3 regions of the Pseudomonas sp. DF11 genome follow, and region 2 is predicted to be linked to each of the others. Evidence: predicted binding sites of a transcription regulator. Region 2 holds the regulator's gene; each other region holds the start of a gene.
What was found. The regulator FliA, encoded in region 2, starts transcription of late flagellar genes. The targets are predictions, from matches to a motif close to CTAAAGTTTNNNNNNNNNNNGCCGNTAA.

Region 1: a site for FliA is predicted at 4,194-4,221, ahead of AC30D9_RS01630 (methyl-accepting chemotaxis protein). Genes of this name have one in related genera too.
Region 3: a site for FliA is predicted at 2,097-2,124, ahead of AC30D9_RS00010 (methyl-accepting chemotaxis protein). Genes of this name have one in related genera too.

What each region holds. Positions count from the first base shown of each region.
Region 1 is NZ_JBYVYN010000001.1:403,188-410,928, reverse strand. Features, by position in the region: gene AC30D9_RS01645 (alpha/beta fold hydrolase) at 1-923, opposite strand, end outside; gene AC30D9_RS01640 (YqaA family protein) at 1,009-1,443, opposite strand; gene AC30D9_RS01635 (DUF411 domain-containing protein) at 1,443-1,889, opposite strand; gene AC30D9_RS01630 (methyl-accepting chemotaxis protein) at 2,141-4,135, opposite strand; gene AC30D9_RS01625 (hypothetical protein) at 4,279-4,416, opposite strand; gene AC30D9_RS01620 (hypothetical protein) at 4,567-4,755, shown strand; gene AC30D9_RS01615 (fe2+ zn2+ uptake regulation protein) at 4,765-5,145, opposite strand; gene pvdQ (bifunctional acylase PvdQ) at 5,443-7,741, shown strand, end outside.
Region 2 is NZ_JBYVYN010000005.1:64,458-72,198, forward strand. Features, by position in the region: gene flhA (flagellar biosynthesis protein FlhA) at 1-1,359, shown strand, start outside; gene flhF (flagellar biosynthesis GTPase FlhF) at 1,371-2,720, shown strand; gene fleN (flagellar synthesis regulator FleN) at 2,837-3,667, shown strand; gene fliA (RNA polymerase sigma factor FliA) at 3,664-4,410, shown strand; gene AC30D9_RS16390 (chemotaxis response regulator CheY) at 4,578-4,949, shown strand; gene AC30D9_RS16395 (protein phosphatase CheZ) at 4,968-5,753, shown strand; gene AC30D9_RS16400 (chemotaxis protein CheA) at 5,784-7,741, shown strand, end outside.
Region 3 is NZ_JBYVYN010000001.1:44-7,784, forward strand. Features, by position in the region: partial or broken gene AC30D9_RS00005 (CstA-like transporter-associated (seleno)protein) at 1-63, shown strand, start outside; gene AC30D9_RS00010 (methyl-accepting chemotaxis protein) at 262-2,058, opposite strand; gene AC30D9_RS00015 (TonB-dependent siderophore receptor) at 2,272-4,398, shown strand; gene AC30D9_RS00020 (acyltransferase family protein) at 4,468-5,466, opposite strand; gene AC30D9_RS00025 (circularly permuted type 2 ATP-grasp protein) at 6,176-7,585, shown strand; gene AC30D9_RS00030 (alpha-E domain-containing protein) at 7,589-7,741, shown strand, end outside.

The DNA of each region.
Region 1 (7,741 bases), on a different contig from region 2:
GGGATCAGCCGGGCAGCCTGCTTGCCCAGTTCCTCGTAGTGACCCAGCCTGGCCTTTACCGCCGGCGGCGCGATGTCGCTGCCGATGGCCGTGGTGTCGGAGGTACCGATCAGCAGCAGGGTGGGTACGGTCAGGTCCTTGAGCTCGTAATAGACCGGCTGGGTGAAGATCATGTCGTAGATCAGCGCCGAATTCCACGCCACTTGCCGATGCCCCGGGCCTTTGTTCAAGCCGGCGAGCATGTCTACCCAACGCTCGAACTCAGGCTTCCAGCGGCCTGCGTAATAGGTCGTGCGCTCGTAGTTGCGAATACCCTCGGCGGTGACTTTCAACTCCCGCGCGTACCATTGATCCACGGTGCGATAGGGGACGCCCAAGGCTTTCCAGTCTTCCAGGCCGATGGGGTTGACCATCGCCAGGCGTTCGACCTGGTCGGGAAACTGCAAGGCGTAGCGGGTGGCGAGCATGCCGCCGGTGGAATGACCGAGGATGATGGCTTTCTGCACGCCGAGGGCCTTGAGCAAGGCCTGGGTGTTGCTTGCCAATTGCTGGAAGCTGTACTGGTAATGCTCGGGTTTGCTCGATGTGCAGAAGCCGACCTGATCCGCCGCGATGACCCGGTATCCGGCCTCGCTGAGGGCCTTGATCGAATCGCCCCAAGTGGCGGCGCAGAAATTCTTGCCGTGCATCAGCACCACGGTGCGGCCATTGACCTTGCCTTGGGCTGGCACGTCCATGTAACCCATCTGTAACGACTGGCCCTGGGACTGGAAGGGGAAATGCTTGAGGGTGTAGGGGTATTCGAAGCCCTCCAACTGCGCACCGTAGGCCGGGCCTTCAGGCGGGTTGGCGGCCTGGGCGAGCAGGGGCAGGGCGGCGGTGAGGAACAGGCTGGGCAACCAGCGCGCGGTGATGCGGGACATGGTCAATCTCCTTATGGCCGCCGCCGATCCTGGTGCGGCCCGATTATGGCGACATTAACCACAGGCAATCGAACGACGCGAACGTTCAGTCCATCCAGCCCAAAGTCGCCAGGGCGAGAGCGCCATAGCGCAGGCCCTTGGCAAGAGTCACGAGCAGCAGGAAGCGCCGCCACGGTTCGCCCATCACTCCGGCCACCAGGGTCAACGGATCGCCGATGATCGGCAACCAGCTGAGCAGCAGTGACCAGCGACCGAAGCGTTGGTAATGCCCACGAGCCTTGTCCAGGTGGGCGGGACTGACCGGAAACCAGCGCCGGTCCTTGAAATGCTCCAGGCGCGTGCCCAGCCACCAGTTCACCAGTGAACCCAGGACATTGCCGAACGTGGCAACCCCCAGCAACAGCCAGGCTTCATGGCGCTGGCTGAGCAGCAAGCCGACCAACAACGCCTCGGATTGCAGCGGCAACAGGGTTGCCGCGCCGAAGGCCGCGAGGAACAGGCCGATGTAGGCTTCGCCCATCAATGGGCCGGATAGTCCGCCACTACGGTTTGGGTCCCGTCTTTTTTCAGGCCGATCACTTGATAAGCGTCGCTCATGCCATCCATTTCCATGCCGGGCGAGCCCATGGGCATGCCCGGTGCGGCCACGCCGAGCAAGTCATCGCGCTTGCTCAACGCCAGCACCTGGTCGGCAGGGACGTGGCCTTCGACGAATTTGCCGTTGATCTCGGCGGTGTGGCAGGAACGCAGGTTCGGCGCCACGCCCAGGCGCTGTTTGACCAGGCTCATGTCGGCTTCGACATGGTCGTTGACCTTGAAGCCGTTTTCTTGCAGATGCGAAATCCACTTTTTGCAGCAACCGCAATTGGCATCGCGGTGTACATCAATGGTGACCGGTTCGGCGGCCTGGGCCAGGGTGGAGACGAACAGGGCGCTCAAGGCGAGCAAGTGCAGGGGATGGGCCATGGAGGTGGTCTCGTATCAAACGGTTTGAAGGGAGGATAACAGAGTAGCGAGCGCGAGCTGACAGGGGGCTGAGGCGGGGATTACACAATTGTCAGGTTGGGAAGGAGACAATTCGCAGAGGAATGGAAAACCACTGAACCCTGTGGGAGCGAGCCTGCTCGCGATGATGGCAGCACAGGCGCCATCACCGCAGTTGACCCACCGCGATCGCGAGCAGGCTCACTCCCACAGGTTTTGTGGCGGGAGCAGATTCAGCGCACCTTGAACCGCCCCATGATCGCATTCACCCGAGCATTGGCTTCCAGCAGTTGCCGAGTGTTGGCTTCGCTGGCCAGGCCGCCTTCCACCAGTTCTTCCACCATGTGACGGATCTGCACCATGCTGCGGTTGATTTCCTCGGTCACCGCGCTCTGTTGCTCGGCGGCGGTGGCGATCTGGGTGCTCAGGCTGTTGATCTGGCTGACCGAACCTGCCATTTCGTCCAGCCCGGAGTTGACTCGGGATGTGGCATCGGCGGCCGACTGGCAACTGGCCTGGGTGTTTTCCATGGCCGAGACCGACGAGCTCACGCCTTGGGTCAGGCGGGTCAGCATTTCGTTGATTTCCGAGGTGCTGGCCTGGGTGCGGGCGGCGAGGGCACGTACTTCGTCGGCCACCACGGCAAAACCACGGCCTTGCTCACCGGCCCGGGCGGCTTCAATGGCGGCGTTGAGGGCCAGCAGGTTGGTCTGCCCGGCAATGGCACCGATGACACCGAGAATCTCGGTGATGCGCTGAGCGTCCTGTTGCATGCTCTCGACCTTGCGAGTGGCGCTGGCCACTTCATCGATCAGTGCGACCACGCTGTTGGACGCCTCACCGACCACTACGCGGGAGCGGTCGGCATGCTCGTTGGCGCGCTGGGTGAACGCTGCTGTCTCGGCGGCATTTTGCGCGACGCTTTCGGCCGTGGAGCTCATCTGGGTGATGGCAGTCACGGTCTGGTCGGTTTCCGAGGCGTGGCGCATCAGGATTTCACTGGTGTGAGCCGAGGTCCGTTGCAGGTCGCCCAGGCTCGATGCCATGGCGCCAGTGGCCTGGGTGACCTCGCCGATCATGCTTTGCAGGTAAGCGATGAAGCGGTTGACCGAATGACCGATCGCCCCCAGTTCATCCTCGGCCCGAATGGTGATACGTCGAGTCAGGTCGGCATCGCCCGTGGACAAGGCGTCGATGTTGCCCTTGAGGACCTTCATGCGGTGGGTCAATTGACGGATCGCGTAAAGCTGCATCAACACCAGCAGGATCACCATCGGAATCTGCAGCAGGCTCAGTGTGCTCAGTACGTCGTCGCGCTGGGCGGTGATCAGCCGGGTTGGCAATGCGGTCGCAAGGAACCATGGCGAACCCTCGATAGGGCGCATGAAAAACGTGCTGGCCTCGCCCTTGTTGTCGAACTCGACCCGTTGCAGCGGCTGGTCGCGCTTGGCCAGGCCAGCCTTGACCTGGGCGGCGAATGGCGAGGTTGCCGCCAGTTCACTGATGTTCTTCAGTACGATCGGTCCGCTGATGCGCGAACTGTTGCTGATGATCTTGCCGTCGCCTTCGACGATCAGCATCTCGGCGCTCAGGTCGGCTTCCTTGCGCGCCACCAGGTCATTGAAGAAACCCAGGGTCACGTCGATGGTGGAAACACCGTAAGGCACGCCGTTCTTCTGGATGGCCATGGCGCAGTTGGTGCGTGGTTCGGCGCTGGCGTCGTCTTTATAGGCCGCGGCCCAGGCGCATTTGCCAGGCGGGGTGGCCATGCCGCCCTTGTGCCAGGGTTGTTCGTAATAGTTGGGGGCAGCGTCGCTGTTCCAGAAGGTATTGACCACCAGTTTGCCGGACGCGTCGCGGTGCCAGAACGTGCTGAATTTATTGCGTCCCTCGGCCCGCTGGTTGGGCAGCGGCCAGATCCCGCCGCCGAAGACTTTCAACTCACCGTACTGGTCCACCAGCCCCGGCAATACCTTGTCGATGGCGTCGCTGTCGAGCAGCGGGATGGTCTGGGTAATGCTGCGCTGCTGCGCCTGCACCTTGTTCAATTCGCCCTGGATCTGCTCGGCGACCTCGGCGATGCGGTTCAAGGCCACTTGCTCTTCGGTCTGGCGCAACTTGGGCGCGACCAGATAGCTGATGCCCACCACGGTCAGGATGGATAACACCAGCATGAATACAATCAGGAACAGCGTGTAGCGAGCCTGAATAGTTCGGAATGAGGGCATGGGGGGAGTCCTTGCACGAAGGCGACTTTCTGGAGCAGGCGGATGGGCAGTCCTGTATGTATCGGCCTGCGGTGACGCAGCTTTAGGAGAGGGCAAGGAGGATGGAGCGGTTGGCGAGGAAGCGGCTCCCTCGCCAGGGGGCGTTAGCGGGGCATGTCGAAGCCCGGGCCGCCACGGTGATCAGGTCGATCCCCATGACCACGGTCGTGGGGGAAAAACAGGCAGCCACTCAGGGTCAGGGTGGACAATAAGGCAAGCAACAGGCTGATACGACGAAACATACATAATTCCTCATGATTAACCACCGCGGTTGCGCGAATACGCTCCTTCGGCTGTACCATGGGACCCCGTTGGCAGCCCGTCATCCCCGCAATTCGGTAGGGACTTGGCAAGCCTTCGGATACAGAACGGATACATTCAGGAAATTGGTAATGACTCATTCACAACGTTTGAAATACTCGATTCTGATCGTCCTCGTCGTCCTGGCAATCATGCTGGGACTGTCCTGGATGCAAGGCAAAGGCATGATCAGCGAGCAGCTGTTTCAATACATCGCCATCGCCGTGGCGGTCATCGTGGTGGTGATCAACGGTGTGATGCGGCGCAAGGTCAAGTCCTGAGCGCCGGCTTCAATCCTCGGCCCGGAGCACGGCCATCGCACTGGGGTGCAGGCAGTAGCTTTTATCCGGGTTGAGGGTGACGACTCCCTCGCTGCACAGGCGCTTCAACACCTCGCGCACACTGAGAAAGGACAATGGAATGTCCAGCCCCAACAACTGGCTGTGCACGCCGCGCACGCCCAGGCTGCGGTTTTCGTTGGCGGCCTTGAGCAGCGCATCGATGACTTTGAGGCGAATCAGGCTGGTCCTGAGCCCGAAACTCTTGAGCAAGCGCCTGATGTGGTCGTTGCCGCCTCGCTCTGCCGGCTTGTCGAATACACGGTGGGGGGCGCTCAGCGAGACGCCGCTCGGCCTTGGCTTGCCCTCCATGGGCTGTTGCGCGTTACGCATGCAAAAACTCCTTACCAGCCTGATCAGAAAAGGTCACGGATACTCTCCTGTAATAGGACGAACGAGGACGCGCAATCATGAGGACCGTGATGTGAAAAAATTGCCCATGCTTCGTCAAACCCCCGTATTCAAACGGCCGCCAGCCATTAATTTTTTTTCATCCGGTTCGTTTCCAAGGGTAGGCACATTCCGGTTCAGCACGCGGTATGTGATTTCCCAGGCGGGCCGAGTGTTTGTCTACTGTCGCACCGGTAGCCGTCCTGGTTTCTGAAGTTTTTATCAGGAGTGAGCGTGAGAATGTCCGGGCAGTTATCGAGGATTGGCCTCGCAGGCGCTTTTCTGGGGATCGCCCTCGGGCTCAGTCCCGTGGTCAATGCGCAGGATGATGGGCAGCAGGCCAGTGCCGAGATCCGTCGCACCCGTTTTGGCGTACCGCATATCCGGGCTCAGGATGAACGCGGGCTGGGTTATGGCATCGGCTATGCCTACGCCCAGGACAACCTGTGCCTGCTGGCCAATGAGATCGTCACGGTCAACGCCCAGCGCTCGCACTATTTCGGGCCGCAGCAGGTCACGGTCGAACAGCGGGAGAACCGCGTCAGCGATGTGTTTTTCAGTTGGCTCAACACACCGCAAGCGGTTTCCGGTTTCTGGCAGGCCCAGACGCCTCAAGTGCAGCAACTGGTCGAAGGCTACGTGGCGGGCTACAACCGTGCGTTGGTCGAGCGCAAGGCCAAAGGCCTGCCGGAACAGTGTGCCGGCGAGTGGGTGCGGCCGATCACGGCGCTGGACCTGGTCAAGTTGACTCGTCGACTGTTGGTGGAAGGCGGCGTCGGCCAGTTCGCCGAGGCCTTGGCTGGCGCGCAGCCGCCCCAGGCGACGGCACTTGCGGGTGCTTCGGCCAACGGCTTCGCTGCCGCCGCAACCCGCCAGCAGCGTTTTGCGCTGGAGCGTGGCAGCAATGCGCTGGCCATCGGCAGTGAGCGCTCGTTCAACGGCCGTGGAATGTTGCTGGCGAATCCGCATTTTCCATGGTTGGGCGGCATGCGTTTCTACCAGATGCACTTGACCATTCCCGGCAAGCTGGATGTCATGGGAGCGGCCCTGCCGGGCCTGCCGATGATCAACATCGGCTTCAGCCAGCACCTGGCCTGGACCCACACCGTGGACAGTTCAAAACACTTCACCCTGTACCGCCTGCAACTCGATCCTAAAGACCCGACCCGCTACCTGCTCGACGGCAAGTCTGTGCCGATGAGCCAACAGACGGTCGCGGTCGACGTCAAGCAACCTGACGGCCAAGTGCAGGCGATTTCCCGAGTGGTCTATGGCTCGCAGTTCGGCCCGATCGTGCAATGGCCCGGCCGGCTGGACTGGGATAACCGGTTCGCCTACAGCCTGCGGGACGCGAACCTGGAAAACGATCGCGTGCTGGCCCAGTGGTACGCCATGAACAAGGCGGTCACGCTCAAGGATCTGCAGGACGCCGTCCATGAGATCCAGGGCATTCCCTGGGTCAATACCCTGGCGGTGGACGATCAGGGCCAAAGCCTCTACATGAACGTGTCGGTGGTACCGAACGTCGACGCCGATAAATTGGCCCGGTGCAGCGACCCCAGGGCCGGGCTGCAACTGATCGTGCTGGATGGGGCACGCAGCGAATGTGCCTGGGCTATTGATCCCAAGGCGGCGCAGAAAGGCATCTATGCCGCCGACAGGCTTCCGCAGTTGCTGCGCCGCGATTATGTGCAGAACTCCAACGATTCGGCCTGGATGGTCAATCCGTCGCAGCCGCTGTCCGGTTATTCCCCATTGATCAGCCAGCAAGGCCAGCCGCTGGGGCTGCGGGCGCGGTTTGCGCTGGAGCGGATGGCCGCGCTGGCCAAGGATGGGCCGGTGAAGGTGGAGGATTTGCAGCGCATGGTCATGGACGGTCAGGTTTACCTGGCCGACCAGGTGATGCCGGATCTCCTCGGCGTTTGTGCCGGTGACCTGGGGCCGGATGCGTCGGCCCTGGTCGAGGTTTGTGCCAGCCTCAAGGCCTGGGATCGTACGGCGGGCCTGAAGAGCGGCCTGGGGTTCGTGCATTTCCAGCACATCATGGACGAGGTGTGGGCTGCCCCGGGTTCGTGGCGCGTCGCATTCGACCCCAAGGACCCGCAACACACCCCACGAGGCCTGGCGATCGAGCGACCGCCAGTGCTCAAGGCCGTGCGCGAAGCCATGCTGGCCTCGGTGAAGGCGGTGAAGGCCGCCGGGTTGTCGAAGGACAGCCAATGGCAAGATGTCCAGGTGTCCAGCAGCGGCGGTCGACAAACGCCGATCCATGGCGGCCCCGGGGAGCTGGGCATCTATAACGCGATCCAGAGCGTGCCGGGGGCGAACGGTCAGCGGGAGGTGGTCAGCGGTACCAGCTATCTGCAAGTGGTGACGTTCGACGGTAAAGGTCCGCAGGCCCAGGGATTGTTGGCTTTTTCCATTTCCAGCGATCCGGCATCGCCTTACTCGGCAGATCAGACCCAGGCGTTTTCGCAGAAGCAGTGGAGTGTGCTGCCATTCACCGAACAGCAGATCAAGGCCGATCCGCACTATCAGG
Region 2 (7,741 bases):
CTGTTGTTATCCACAGCGGCCGCGATCATGGTGACCCGTGCTTCGGGCTCCGAAGACATGGGCAAGCAGATCGGCCGGCAAATGTTCGCCTCGCCCAAGGCCCTGGCCGTTGCTGCCGGCCTGATGGCGGTGATGGGCCTGGTGCCGGGGATGCCCCATATTTCCTTCCTGAGCATGGCTGCCGTGGCCGCGGGCGGTGCCTACCTGTTCTGGAGAAAGCAGAACGTGCAGAAAATCCAGGCCCTGCAAGAGGTCAAGCGCCAGCAGGAACTGCTGCCGTCGCCGGCCCGTGCCATGGAAACCAAGGAATTGGGCTGGGATGATGTGACGCCAATCGACATGATCGGCCTGGAAGTCGGCTATCGTCTGATTCCATTGGTCGACCGCAACCAGGGTGGTCAGTTGCTGGCGCGGATCAAGGGGGTGCGCAAGAAGCTCTCCCAAGACCTGGGCTTCCTGATGCCTACCGTGCATATCCGTGACAACCTCGACCTGGCGCCGAGCGCCTATCGGCTGACCTTGATGGGGGTGATCCTGGCCGAAGCCGAGATCTACCCTGACCGCGAACTGGCGATCAACCCCGGGCAGGTCTACGGCAGCCTCAACGGCATCACCGCCAAGGATCCGGCTTTCGGCCTGGAAGCGGTGTGGATCGAAATCAGCCAGCGGGCCCAGGCCCAGTCCCTCGGCTATACCGTGGTGGATGCCAGTACGGTGGTGGCGACCCACTTGAACCAGATCCTGTACAAGCACTCCAGCGAGCTGATCGGCCACGAAGAAGTCCAGCAACTCCTGCAAGTACTGGCAAAAGGCTCGCCGAAGCTGGCGGAAGAGCTGGTGCCGGGTGTGGTTTCGTTGTCGCAGTTGCTCAAGGTGCTGCAGGCGTTGCTGGCCGAGCAAGTGCCGGTGCGCGACATACGCAGTATCGCCGAGGCTATCGCCAACAACGCGTCCAAGAGTCAAGATACCGCCGCCTTGGTGGCCGCGGTTCGGGTCGGCGTATCCCGCGCAATCGTCCAAAGCATTGTAGGCACTGAGTCCGAGCTGCCTGTGATCACTCTGGAACCAAGGTTGGAACAGATATTGCTCAATAGTCTGCAGAAGGCAGGACAAGGCTCGGAAGAGGGTGTTCTGCTGGAGCCAAGCATGGCCGAGAAGCTGCAGCGTTCGCTGATCGATGCAGCCCAGCGGCAAGAGATGCAAGGCCAACCGGTGATCCTGCTGGTGGCCGGTCCGATTCGCGCGATGCTCTCGCGATTCGGGCGCCTCGCGGTCCCGGGGCTGCATGTGCTGGCGTACCAGGAAATACCGGACAACAAGCAAGTGACCATCGTTGCGACAGTAGGGCCCAACGGCTGAGGTAGTGGTTTATGCAAGTGAAGCGTTTTTTCGCCGCCGATATGCGTCAGGCCATGAAGCTGGTTCGTGACGAGCTGGGCGCTGAAGCAGCCATCATCGGTAATCGCCGGATCGCCGGCGGTGTCGAGCTGACGGCCGCCCTGGATTACAAATTGTCGGCGCTGGCCCCACGCGTTCCGAACATGGAGCTCGAAGACGAGCTGCGCAAGACCCAATCACGCATCGCCAGCGCCCAGGCCGAACTGAGCCTGCGCAGCAGCGAAGGCGAGGCAGTGGCAGGCACCAATCGTCAATTGTTCGCCGGTCAGCCGCTGACTGCCGGCTTGCCGTTGACCGCTGCCGAGCCGCTGATCGAGCAGGCCCAAGCCGAACCGCGTCGTCCTGAACCGGCACCCGCAGCACCTGCCCGGGGTGTCGACCCGCGTGCCCTGGACTCGATGCGCTTTGAGCTCAATAGCCTGCGCGAATTGATGGAAGTCCAGCTCGGCTCCCTGGCCTGGAACCAGCTGCAAGGCAGCCGTCCAGCCCAGGCCAACCTGTGGCGTCGCCTGCAACGCATCGGCCTGTCCGGCCCGTTGTCCCGTGACCTGCTGGCATTGATCAATGGTATCGAAGAGCCTCGCCAGGCCTGGCGCATGTTGCTGGCGCACCTGGCGCGGATGATCGTCACGCCGGAAGTCGAGCCGCTGGAAGAGGGCGGGGTGATTGCCATGGTCGGTCCTGCCGGCATGGGCAAGACCACCACCCTGGCCAAGCTCGCCGCCCGCTACGTACTCAAGTACGGCGCCCAGAGCATCGCCCTGGTGAGCATGGACAGTTTCCGCATTGGTGCCCAGGAGCAACTCAAGACCCTGGGACGGATCCTCAACGTGTCGGTGACCCATGTGGATCCGGGCCAGTCCCTGGCCCAGGCATTGGAACCGTTGCTGCGCAAGCGCGTCGTACTGATCGATACCGCGGGCCTGCAAGCCAGCGATCCGGCCCTGCGCATGCAGCTCGAAAGCCTGGCCGGACGTGGCATCAAGTCAAAAAATTATCTCGTGTTGGCAACCACCAGCCAGAAACAGGTTCTAACCGCCGCATATCACAGCTACAAACGCTGCGGGCTGGCCGGCTGCATCCTGACTAAGCTGGACGAAACGGCAAGCCTGGGCGAGGTGTTGAGCCTGGCGATCGGTCATGAACTACCGGTGGCCTACCTGACCGACGGGCCGCGGATCCCGGATGATTTGCATCTGCCGCGCCGTCATCAACTGGTCAGCCGAGCCGTGAGTGTGCAAATGCAGGAAGAACCCAGCGAAGAAGCCATGGCTGATATGTTCGCTGATATCTACCACAGCCCGACCAAGCAGGTTGGCTGAGGTAATCATGAATATTTTTTGTACCTACATCGATGGTCTGCCATGCATTGTTCCGTATGCGAACGCGCAGCCAGTAATGTGGCCTCCGTCTAAGTAAGACAAGGTAAAGAACGAACATGGGCAGCATGCATCCCGTACAGGTGATCGCGGTGACCGGCGGCAAAGGTGGCGTCGGGAAGACTAACGTGTCAGTGAACTTGTCCCTGGCTCTGGCAGAGCTTGGCCGACGGGTCATGCTGCTGGACGCCGACCTGGGCCTGGCGAACGTCGACGTGCTGTTGGGGCTTACACCCAAACGCACCCTGGCGGACGTGATCGAAGGCCGTTGCGAACTGCGCGACGTGCTGTTGCAGGGGCCGGGCGGGATTCGCATCGTGCCGGCTGCCTCCGGCACCCAGAGCATGGTTCACCTGACCCCGGCCCAGCACGCCGGCCTGATCCAGGCTTTCAGCGACATCGGCGACAACCTCGATGTGCTGGTGATCGACACCGCGGCCGGTATCGGCGACTCGGTCGTCAGTTTCGTACGCGCTGCCCAGGAAGTGCTGCTGGTGGTCTGCGACGAACCGACGTCCATCACCGACGCCTATGCCTTGATCAAGCTGTTGAACCGCGACTATGGCATGAACCGCTTCCGCGTCCTGGCCAACATGGCCCAGAGCCCGCAGGAGGGCCGCAACCTGTTCGCCAAGTTGACAAAGGTCACGGATCGCTTCCTGGACGTCGCCCTACAATATGTCGGCGCCGTGCCCTACGACGAAAGCGTACGCAAGGCTGTCCAGAAGCAACGTGCCGTTTATGAAGCCTTTCCACGTTCCAAGTGCGCGCTGGCGTTCAAGGCGATCGCCCAGAAGGTCGATACCTGGCCGTTGCCGGCCAACCCGCGCGGGCATCTGGAATTTTTCGTCGAGCGTCTTGTGCAACAAACAGCAGGGCCCGTGCTATGACAGCCAGCGGTTACAACCATCTCTACAAAAAATCGGCACGGGACGCCCAATACGAATTGATCGAGCGTTACGCGCCACTGGTCAAGCGTATCGCCTACCACTTGCTGGCGCGGTTGCCGGCCAGTGTCCAGGTCGAAGACTTGATCCAGGCGGGCATGATCGGCCTGCTCGAAGTGTCGAACAAATACGACGCGAGCAAGGGCGCCAGTTTCGAGACGTATGCCGGTATTCGCATTCGCGGGGCCATGCTCGATGAAGTCCGCAAGGGCGATTGGGCGCCACGCTCGGTGCACCGCAATACTCGCATGGTCAGTGATGCAATTCGGGCAATTGAAGCTAAAACCGGGCGTGACGCTAAAGATCACGAGGTTGCGGCCGAACTCCAGTTGAGTCTCGATGATTATTACGGGATTTTGAACGATACCTTGGGCAGCCGCCTGTTCAGTTTCGACGACCTGTTGCAGGACGGTGGTGAACACGAGGGGCTGCACGAGGATGGCGCGAGTGCTCACATGGAGCCATCGCGTGACCTGGAAGATGAACGTTTCCAGAGCGCGCTGGCGGATGCGATTGCCAATTTGCCGGAGCGTGAGCGACTGGTCTTGGCGCTGTACTACGACGAAGAGCTGAACCTCAAGGAAATCGGTGAGGTCCTGGGGGTCAGCGAATCGCGGGTCAGCCAGTTACACAGCCAGTGCGCGGCCCGTTTGCGGGGGCGTTTGGGGGAGTGGCGAGCGCGTTGACAGGCAGTGTGGGGACACTGCGAACGAGGCTGGCCTGGCAAGTACTGCGCCAGTCTCCATCCGTTGTGCTCCAGACTGTTGTCGAGTGTTGTGCCGGATTGATTGAAATGGCGCGTCCAGGTGCTGGGCGCGTTTAAGACTGCTTGGAGGTCGAATTGGACAAGAACATGAAAATCCTCATCGTTGATGACTTCTCAACGATGCGGCGGATCATAAAAAACCTGTTGCGTGACCTTGGGTTCACCAACACGGCCGAAGCAGATGACGGGACCACTGCGCTCCCTATGTTGCACAGTGGCAACTTCGATTTTCTGGTCACCGACTGGAACATGCCGGGCATGACCGGTATCGACCTGCTGCGCCAAGTGCGTGCCGACGAAAAACTCAAGCATCTTCCGGTGCTGATGGTCACTGCCGAAGCCAAGCGCGAGCAGATCATCGAAGCGGCCCAGGCCGGTGTCAACGGCTATGTGGTCAAACCCTTCACGGCCCAGGCGTTGAAAGAGAAGATCGAAAAAATCTTCGAACGCATCGGTTAACGGCGCCACGGGGGAGCTATGGACAACGAATCTTCAATGGGCGATTTCGAATCGACCCTGAAAAAACATGCCCGCGAACTGGTCGACAGCCTTGAAAAAGGTCGCTTTGGCGATGCGGTTCAAATGATCCATGAGCTCAACCAGACCCGTGATCGCGGTCTGTATCAGGAAGTGGGCAAGCTCACGCGTGAATTGCACAGCGCGATTGTCAATTTCCAGATCGACCCGAATATGCCGCAGGCCGAGGAAGTCTCGCAGATCACCGACGCCACCGAGCGTCTGGGGTATGTGGTCAAGCTGACCGAGGCCGCGGCCAACCGCACCATGGATCTGGTGGAAAGCGCCACGCCGCTGGTCAATGGCCTGAGCGATGAAGCCCAGGCCTTGAGCACCGACTGGGGCCGGTTCATGCGTCGCGAAGTCGGGGCTGAAGAGTTTCGGGAACTGGCCCGTCGGGTCGACGGTTTCCTGACGCGCAGCAGCACCGAGAACCGCGCCGTGGCAAGCAACCTCAACGACATTCTGCTGGCCCAGGACTATCAAGACCTGACCGGCCAGGTGATCAAGCGTGTGACCCAGCTGGTCACCGAAGTGGAAAGCAACCTGCTCAAACTGGTGTTGATGGCCAGCCAGGTCGACCGCTTTGCAGGTATCGAACACGACCGTGAAGCGATGCTTGCTGAAAAAGATCCACAAAAACATCTCTCTCAGGGTGAAGGTCCGCAGATTCATGCCGATAAAAGAGAAGACGTTATGTCCGGTCAGGACGATGTGGACGATTTGCTGTCCAGCCTTGGATTCTGAGTTTTAGCCCTGTTTTAGGAGCAGCCATTAATGAGCTTCGGCGCCGATGAAGAGATCCTTCAGGATTTCCTGGTTGAGGCCGGCGAGATTCTAGAGCAACTGTCCGAACAACTGGTCGAGCTGGAAAGCCGACCCGATGATGCGGATCTGCTCAATGCAATTTTTCGCGGTTTCCACACTGTAAAAGGAGGCGCCGGCTTCCTCCAGCTCAACGAGCTGGTGGAGTGCTGTCACATTGCCGAGAACGTGTTCGACATCCTGCGCAAGGGTGAGCGTCGCGTTGATTCGGAACTGATGGACGTGGTGCTTGAAGCGCTGGATGCGGTCAACAGTATGTTCAGCGAAGTGCGTGAGCGCTCGCCGATTACCCCTGCCACCCCCGAGCTGCTCGCCGCGCTGTCGCGCCTGGCCGAGCCGCAATCGGCTGACGAAGCCGCACCGGTTGCCGAGGCAGTGGTCGAAGAACCGGTCGCCGAGGAATCGGGCGACATCACCGATAACGAATTCGAACAACTGCTGGACTCGCTCAATACCGTCAAGGCCCAGGCCGAGGCGCCGGCCGCTCCGGCAGCACCTGCTGCGCCAGCCGCCGATGGGGCTGCCAGCGATGAAATCACCGATGCTGAGTTCGAGTCACTGCTCGACCAGCTTCATGGCAAGGGCCAGTTCGCGCCTGATGCCGTCGCTCCGTCGACGGCCCCGGCCGCCCCGAAAGCCGCAGGCGACAGTTCGGACATCACCGACGACGAATTCGAAGCGTTGCTCGATCAGTTGCATGGCAAGGGCACCTTTGCCGTGGACGCTCTGGATTCGGCTATCGCTTCGGCGCCGACACCGGCCAAGCCCGCCGCCGCTGCCGCTGGCAGCGACCTGATCAGCGACCACGAATTCGAATCACTGCTCGATGAGCTGCATGGCAAGGGCAAGTTCAGCGAAGTCGGTACCGCTTCTGCTGCGCCTGCCGCCGCCACTGCGGCGACATCGGCGGCCAAGGCTGCGCCCAAACCCGCTGCCAAGGCACCGGAACCCAAGGCCGAGCCCGCCAAGCCTGCCGCTGCTGCTCCGGCTCCCGCCCGCGCCCCAGCGGCCGCGCCAGCGGAAAAGCCGGCCAGCGAAGCCGAGACCACCGTTCGGGTCGATACCGCACGCCTGGACGAGATCATGAACATGGTCGGCGAACTGGTGCTGGTACGTAACCGTCTGGTGCGCCTGGGCCTCAACAGCCAGGACGAAGCCATGTCCAAGGCCGTGTCGAACCTCGACGTGGTCACGGCGGACCTGCAGACCGCGGTCATGAAGACCCGCATGCAGCCGATCAAGAAAGTCTTCGGGCGCTTCCCGCGCCTGGTTCGCGACCTGGCTCGCCAGCTCAAGAAAGAAATCAACCTGGAACTGGTGGGTGAAGAGACCGACCTCGACAAGAACCTTGTCGAGGCCCTGGCCGACCCGCTGGTCCACTTGGTGCGCAACGCGGTCGACCACGGTATCGAGTCGCCGGAAGAGCGCGAAGCTTCAGGCAAGGTCCGCAGCGGCAAGGTGATCCTGGCCGCCGAGCAGGAGGGCGACCACATCCTGCTGTCGATCTCCGACGACGGCAAAGGCATGGACCCGAACGTACTGCGCTCCATTGCGGTGAAGCGCGGCGTGATGGACAAGGATGCCGCCGACCGCCTGAGCGACACCGAGTGCTACAACCTGATCTTCGCCCCGGGCTTCTCGACCAAGACCGAGATTTCCGACGTGTCGGGCCGTGGCGTGGGCATGGACGTGGTGAAAACCAAGATTTCCCAGCTCAACGGTTCGATCAATATCTACTCGACCAAGGGCCAGGGCTCGAAGATTGTCATCAAGGTCCCGTTGACCCTGGCGATCATGCCGACCCTGATGGTGATGCTGGGCAACCAGGCCTTCGCCTTCCCGCTGGTCAACGTCAACGAGATCTTCCACCTCGACCTGTCGCGCACCAACGTGGTGGACGGCCAGGAAGT
Region 3 (7,741 bases), on a different contig from region 2:
GCGTTCTTCCGCGAACGCCAGGAGGCCCGTTACGGTGGCAAGGGTGGGCCCAAGTGCTGTTGAAGCACCGCTTGGGTTGAGGTAATCCCCTTGTGGGAGCGGGCTTGCTCGCGAAGGCGTAGTGTCAGTTAGCAGATCATGTGGCTGATCCACCGCTTTCGCGAGCAAGCCCGCTCCCACAGTTGTTTTGGGGGGGCTCAGGGTTTGCATACAGCACAGATTCCTTGTGGGAGCGGGCTCAGGAGTCGTGTTACCGCACCATCACTCCGCCAGCAACACCGCCGCATCGAACCCCACCCGCAGGTTGCCCCAATGGCGGCCGCCGAAGAAGAATGGGACGTCGATCTCGGTCATGATTTCCCCGGTATCGCGCAGGTAGGTCTGCAGCAGGAAGCGCTGGACGTTGCCCGCCGCGCGCAAACCGATCGGGTCGTTGAAGATCCGCTTGTTGCGGCACACCGGCAAATCCACCGCCCGGTCGCCGGTCGGCGGCTTCGAGACCCAGCTGTTGTTCACCGGGCAATAACCCTTGCTGTCGACAATGAACGAAACCTTGCCGCCCGGCGTGCCGCGGGTGAGTTTGTCGCATTCTTCCTGGCAGACCTGGGCAAAGCGTTCGGTATAGCTGGCCATGTACTGCTTGGGATCGGTGCCGGGAATCAGTTGGTAATTCTGATCGAACAGGTTCAGGCCTTCGCGTTGCAGCGCCTCCAGGTGGACCTGGAGGGTGTCGCGGCACTCGCTGGCGCGGGTGATGGCGGCGTCCAGCTTGCCGTGGCCGAGCACAAAGCGACCCAGCAGCGCCTGGACCTTTTCGGCCACGCCGGACAGGTCGCGGGTGGCCGTCGCCGAATGCTGCATGCGCTGGTCGATCAACTGGCTGTCGGCGTGGATCTGGGTGACCCGTTCGTTGATTCCTGTGTTGCTGTCGGCGAACTGCTGGATATGGGTGGCGATGTCCGCCAACTTGCCGTTGGTGGACTCGAAATCGCCAATCATGCTTTCAAAATGACCGGAGGCGCGCTCCACCACTTTCTGGGTTTCCCGGGCGCTGTGGCTGATCTGGGTGGTTTGCTCGTGGGTGGAGCTGACTTCGTCGAGCATGGCGTCGATGTTGCGCGAGATATCATCGGTGGCCCGGCTGACGTTTTGTGCCAGGGTCCGCACCTCATCGGCCACCACCGCGAAACCACGGCCGCTTTCGCCGGCCCGGGCGGCTTCGATGGCGGCATTGAGGGCCAGCAGGTTGGTCTGGGCAGAGATCTGCTGGATCAACCCGACAATCGACTTGATGCTTGAGGAGCGCTGGTTCAAGGCACTCACCAGCGTGGCGAATTCTCCGAGGCTGTTGGAAATTTCGCTGATGTTGCCGGTCACTTCCAGCAGTTCGGCGTAGGAGTCGCGGGCCATGCTCAGGTTCTGGGCGGTGGTGCTGGAGATGCCCTGGGTCTGGCGCGAGACTTCTTCGATACGGCCCACGGCGGTGTTGCTCTGGTCCATCACTTCCTTGGCGAAGCGGGCCTGGTGGGTGGCACTGTCGCTGGAGTCGCTGATGTTCTTCAACGAGCGGGCCGACTCGACGGCGATGTGCACGGTCAGTGCCTGGACGTTGCTGATGATTTCTCGCTGCTTGGCCAGGAAACGGTTGCAGGTGCCGGCCAGCACGCGGATCTCGTCGTGAGTCACCAGCGGCAGGTCCTTGGACAAGTCGCCTTCGCCGTTGGCGATCTCTTCCAGGGCCTTGGTCATGGCGGTGACGGGACGCACGATCAGGTGGCGGAAATACCAGACCATGAAGCTGATCATGGCCAGTGTCAGGAACGCGCCGAAGAGCAGGGCATGGGTGAGGCTGTCGAGCCGGCCTTCGATCTGCCCCAGCAAGGCGCCATCCAGCTGCGCGTTGCGTAGTTGCAGCAGAATCTCGGCACGAGCGCTGAGGGCCACCCAGTACAGCAAGCCGCTGACCAGCACCAGTAGGAAAAGGCTCGACAGCTTTTTGGTGAGCGTATCGAAAAATTGCATCTCGATAGACTCGTACAAGGCCTTCAACGTCTGCATGCCACCGCTCCTGGGCGAAAAAATCTCTCAATGGAATACATTCGACCGCGTGCGCAAAAGCTTTAGGATGATGGGGCTATTTGATATCACTCTGTGGGAACAAGCCCGCTCACACGAGGTTTGAGATGATCATCATTTGATACAAAAGATTTACTGGGAATGATTCTCAAAGTATATTTGCTCTCATTAACGTCCCTTCCATGAGTGCGCGTCTTGAATCGTTCCACCTCCCTCGCAAATCGCAATGTCTTCATCAAGTGTGTATTGCCAACCTTGTCTTGCTGCTTCATTGCAAGCCCATTGTGGGCGCAGGACTCTCTCGAGCTGCCCGCCACGGACATCCAGGGCAGTCGCGTCACTCAGGACGAGGGCTATACGACGTCGCAAGCCAGTACGGCGAGCAAGAGCGATGTACCGATCAAGGAAGAGGCGCAATCGATCAACGTGGTGACCCAGCAGACCTTGGCGGACTACCAGGTGCGCTCGCTGAACGATGCGATGAAGTTCGTCAGCGGCGTCAGCCAGGGCAATACCCTGGGCGGCTCGCGGGACTCGCTGGTCAAGCGTGGTTTCGGCACCAACGACGATGGCTCGATCCTGCGCGACGGCGTGCGTTCGAACCTGGGGCACAACTTCAGTGCCACCACCGAGCGGGTCGAAGTGCTCAAGGGCCCGGCCTCGATGCTGTACGGCGCGCTGGAACCCGGTGGCTTGGTCAACATCATCAGCAAGAAGCCGGAGTACACCCAGAGCACCACCTTGAGCGGCTCGGCCTACAGCGAAGGTGGCGGCACCATGGCCCTGGATACCACCGGACCGTTGGGCGATACCGGCCTGGCGTATCGCCTGATTGCCGAACGCGGGCATGAGGATTACTGGCGCAACTACGGCGTCAACGAGAGCACGCTGGTGGCGCCGTCCTTGGCCTGGACAGGGGAGCGGGCTTCGTTGAACCTGAGTTATGAATACAACGAATATTCCAATCCGTTTGACCGGGGCACGGTGTTCAGGAATGGGCATCCGGTGGACATCGACTACGACAAGCGTCTCGATGAGCCGTGGGCCAAGAGCGTGGGGATTCGCGAAACGGCGACGGCGCGGTTCGAGTATGAGTTGAGCGAGGCGTGGAAGACCCGGGTGACCTATGGTTGGAACAATGATCGGTACAGTCTTTCGATTGCGCAGCCTGGGACCCTGACTGGAAATATGTTGAGCCGACGGGCCAATGGCGCTCATTACGATGATGAGACCCGTTACGCCAGCTGGGATTTCATGGGTAAGCAGGACTTGTTCGGCCAGCGTCATGACCTGTTGGTTGGCATTGATAATCAGGTGTCCGATCAGTTCCGGGGCAAGACTTACCGTGGGAAAGTTCAGCCTGGTTTCGATATCACTTCGCCGGTCTACGGCAATCTACCAGAGCCAAGCCTGGTCAGCTCTACCGACAGTGATCTGCGCAACCAGTTGAATTCCAGTTCGATCTATTTGAAGGATAACTGGCATCTGGATGACCGTTGGATTCTGGTGTTCGGAGGTCGTTATCAACACTACGACCAGTACAGCGATCAAGGTTTAGGCAAGGATTATGACGTCAATCGCGATGACAACGGTGACGCCTTCGTGCCGTTCCTCGGCCTGGTTTACAAAGCCACCGACACTTTGTCGCTGTACGGTAACTACAGCCGTTCGTTCAAGCCCAATGACACCGTGGACGACGCCGGCAAGACCTTCGACCCGGAGGAGGGCCGCAGCTATGAGGTCGGTGCCAAGTACGATCCGCTCCCAGGCTTGAACATCAACCTCGCGTTGTTCGACATCGTCAAGAAAAACGTCGTGACGTCCTCTACGGTCAATGGCGTGACCCTGTCGGAAGCCGCCGGCAAAGTCGGTTCCCAAGGCCTGGAACTGGACATCACCGGTCGCCTGTCCGAGCGTTGGGACCTGATTGGCACCTACGCCTACACCCACACGGAAATCCTCGACGATCCGGATGATGAAGGCCATCGCCTCGCTGACGCACCCAAGCACACCGCCAGCCTGTACTTGAGCCACCACTTGAACGTACCTGCCGAATTCGGCGCCTGGCACGCCGGTGCCGGTGCGCGTTATGTTGGCGAACGCGCCGCCAACAACGCCAACGATTTCTGGCTCAGCAGCTACACCGTCGCCGACGCTTTCCTGCGTTGGGAGTCGCCGGTATTGGGGCACAAGACTTCGTTGCAACTGAACGTCGACAACCTGTTCGACAAGCAGTACTACCCGTCCTCCACCGGCAGTCAGTTGCAGGTCAACGTCGGCGAGCCGCGTACCGCCAAGTTGAGCGCCAGTGTGACGTTCTGACTTCGTGGCGTTGAAATGCAAAATGCCCGGGACCTGAATCCCGGGCATTTTTTGAACCGCTGTCAGCGACTAGGCCACTGTGCCGCCGATGGGACCTTGCGCCCCACGGTATTTAGCGCCCGCCCTCAGCGCGTGGCGAAGCTTAAGTGCCGGCCGCTCGACCCCGTAGTACGACACGCCACTCAACGCGAACGACAGCACCAGCACCGCGGTGATGATCAGGGCGCTGTATTCGACCGGCCAGAATGCTCGCAACACGTACATCACCACAAAGTGGTTGAGGAACACGCCGTAGCTGATATTGCCCAGGAACTCGTCCAGGCGGTGATGCTTCAGCTTGCTGAGCAAAAACACCGCCGGCAGACCCAGGGCGATGCCCAGGGTCACCTCGGCGTTGAAAGGCCGACGGGGAATGATCCCCACGACAATGCTCAGGAACATCAACGCCGCAACGAGCAGGGTGAGGGACACGACCCACAGTCCCTTGGCCTGGGCCCGATACAGGTAACTGCCGCAAAGGAAAATGAACAATACACCGGGTAGCAGGCGGTAGCCGTAGATGTCAGTGTTGAGATAGCCCAGCGAGGCGAGCATGAACACCGTCACGGACGCCGCAAAAGCGATACCCCGCATCTTGTAGAGGATCAGGAACGGAATGAGCAGGTAAAAGCACATTTCCAGGCCCAGGGACCAGCCGGGTGGCAGGATCTCGGGCACGGTGATGCCGAACATGTAGAAGCCCAACGGCAGGATCGGCAGGCTGGTGGCGATGTTTTCGAAGGTCAGTGCCGCTGCCTGGGGTGTTCCCGGCAGCAGGAAATGGATCACCGCGCAGGACAGGACGAAGTACACCAAAAACTGCGGGTACAGCCTCAGCAGTCGATCCATGTAGAACAGGCCGATTTGGCCCGGGCTGTTGTAGTTCCTCTCGATCAACGAGGTCATCACAAAACCGCTGATGATCAGGAAGGACACCACGGCAACGACGCCGGGGTTAAGACCCATGAACGTCACGCCCATATGCGAAACCGCCACCAGCAGGGCCAACAGCAACCGATAAACCCCCACGCGCATCATCCTTAATCAGAGTTGATCCGTTTGCGCGGTAAGTTAAGTGGCTTTGTCAGCCGTTAATAGGGGGGAGCGGGACGGCGGCGGGGTAGTGGGGGAAATTGTCACATTTGACATGCTTGTTTCAGTTCGATGGCCATCGCGAGCAAGCTCGCTCGCGGGCTTACTCGCGAAAGCGATGTGCCTGTTACCGAGATGCTGAATGTGTCATCGTCATCGCGGGCAAGCCTTGCTCCCACAGATGAGGTGTTCGCTTTTGAGGGGGTTGTCGGCCAGTGAGTATAAATTTCCCCATTTCAGGGCGTCCGGCGGCTGCTCCCTACCTTATTGCACCGATTCGACCCGTTCCGGGACATGTAGGAAGAAGCCGAAATAAACGTTTCAGCCTTTAAAGAAGCTTTTGTCGCAGAAATGAAAACAAATTTCGCCATGGCGCACTTTCAAGGCGCTTTTTCCAATCCGGATCCGATTCGCTGCGCTTAGGCACAGCCTTTGCTACCGCTTGAAGGAAACCCAACCTAAAGGAGTCATGTATCACGCGGATTTAACCAGGGGGCACACGTCATCCAGACGCAAAGGCCAGACCAGAGACCCATGCCTATCGAGGTGCTCAGAGAAACAGGGCTCATTAAAACAAAGCAAGGCCGGATCATTGGAATGACGAAGTGATAAGAAATGCCGTGTAGAACGCGGCTGGGAGTTGGCTATGCCCCACGCTTTTTTTAATGAAATGTATGACGCGAAGGGTGACTGCCGCCCGCATTACCAAGCCTTCTCACGCTGGTTGGCGGACACGCCGCTTGAACTGCTTGAGCAACGCCGCCGTGAGGCCGACCTGCTGTTCCACCGAGCCGGTATCACCTTCACTCTCTACGGAGACGAGCAGGGCACTGAACGGTTGATTCCGTTCGACATCATTCCTCGCAGCATCAAGGCCAGTGAATGGCAGATGGTCGAGCGAGGCTGCATTCAGCGGGTCCAGGCCTTGAACATGTTCCTGGCCGACATCTACCACGGGCAACACATCCTCAAGGAAGGCATCATTCCGCCCGAGCAGGTACTGGCCAACGAGGGCTATCAGATCGCGATGCAGGGCCTGAACCTGCACCGGGGCATTTACGCTCATATCGCCGGTGTCGACCTGGTTCGCGACGGTGACGGCAGCTACTACGTGCTGGAGGACAACCTGCGCACACCCAGCGGCGTGAGCTACATGCTCGAAGACCGCAAGATGATGATGCGCCTGTTCCCCGAACTCTTCGCCGCCCAGCGCGTGGCCCCCATCGACCATTACCCGAACCTGCTGCTCGATACCCTCAAGAGCTCGAGCCCCCTCGAAAATCCCACCGCCGTGGTGCTGACCCCGGGGCGCTTCAACAGTGCCTATTTCGAGCACGCGTTCCTGGCCCGCGAAATGGGTGTGGAGCTGGTGGAAGGTGCCGATCTGTTCGTACGTGACGACCACGTGTATATGCGCACCACCGCCGGCCCCCGGCAGGTGGACGTGATTTATCGTCGCCTTGACGATGCCTACCTCGACCCGCTGTCGTTCAACCCCGATTCGATGTTGGGCGTGCCGGGGCTGATCGCCGTGTACCGCGCGGGCAATGTGGTACTGGCGAACGCGGTCGGCACCGGCGTGGCCGATGACAAGTCGATCTACCCCTACGTCGACGAGATGATCCGCTTCTACCTCACCGAAGAACCGATCCTGAAGAACGTACCCACCTGGCAGTGTCGCAAGCCCCAGGACCTGTCCCATGTACTGGCCAACCTGCCTGATCTGGTGGTCAAGGAAACCCAGGGCTCCGGCGGCTACGGCATGCTGGTCGGGCCGGCCGCCAGCGCGGCGGAGATCGAAGATTTCCGCGCACGCCTCAAGGCCCGTCCGGAAGCCTATATCGCCCAGCCGACCTTGAGCCTGTCCACGTGCCCGACCTTTGTCGAGAGCGGCATTGCGCCGCGCCACATCGACCTGCGTCCGTTCGTGCTGTCGGGCCAGGAAACCCGCCTGGTGCCTGGCGGCCTGACCCGCGTGGCGCTGCGCGAGGGCTCGCTGGTGGTGAACTCGTCCCAGGGCGGTGGCACCAAAGACACTTGGGTCGTGGAGGACTAAGACATGCTTTCAAGAACTGCTTCGGACCTCTATTGGATGTCCCGCTACCTGGAGCGCGCCGAGAACCTGGCGCGCATGCTTGAAGTCAGCTATTCGCTGTCGCTGATGCCCCAGGCCGGGCGCAGTGACGGCCATGCCGAGCTGGCGATGTCGCTG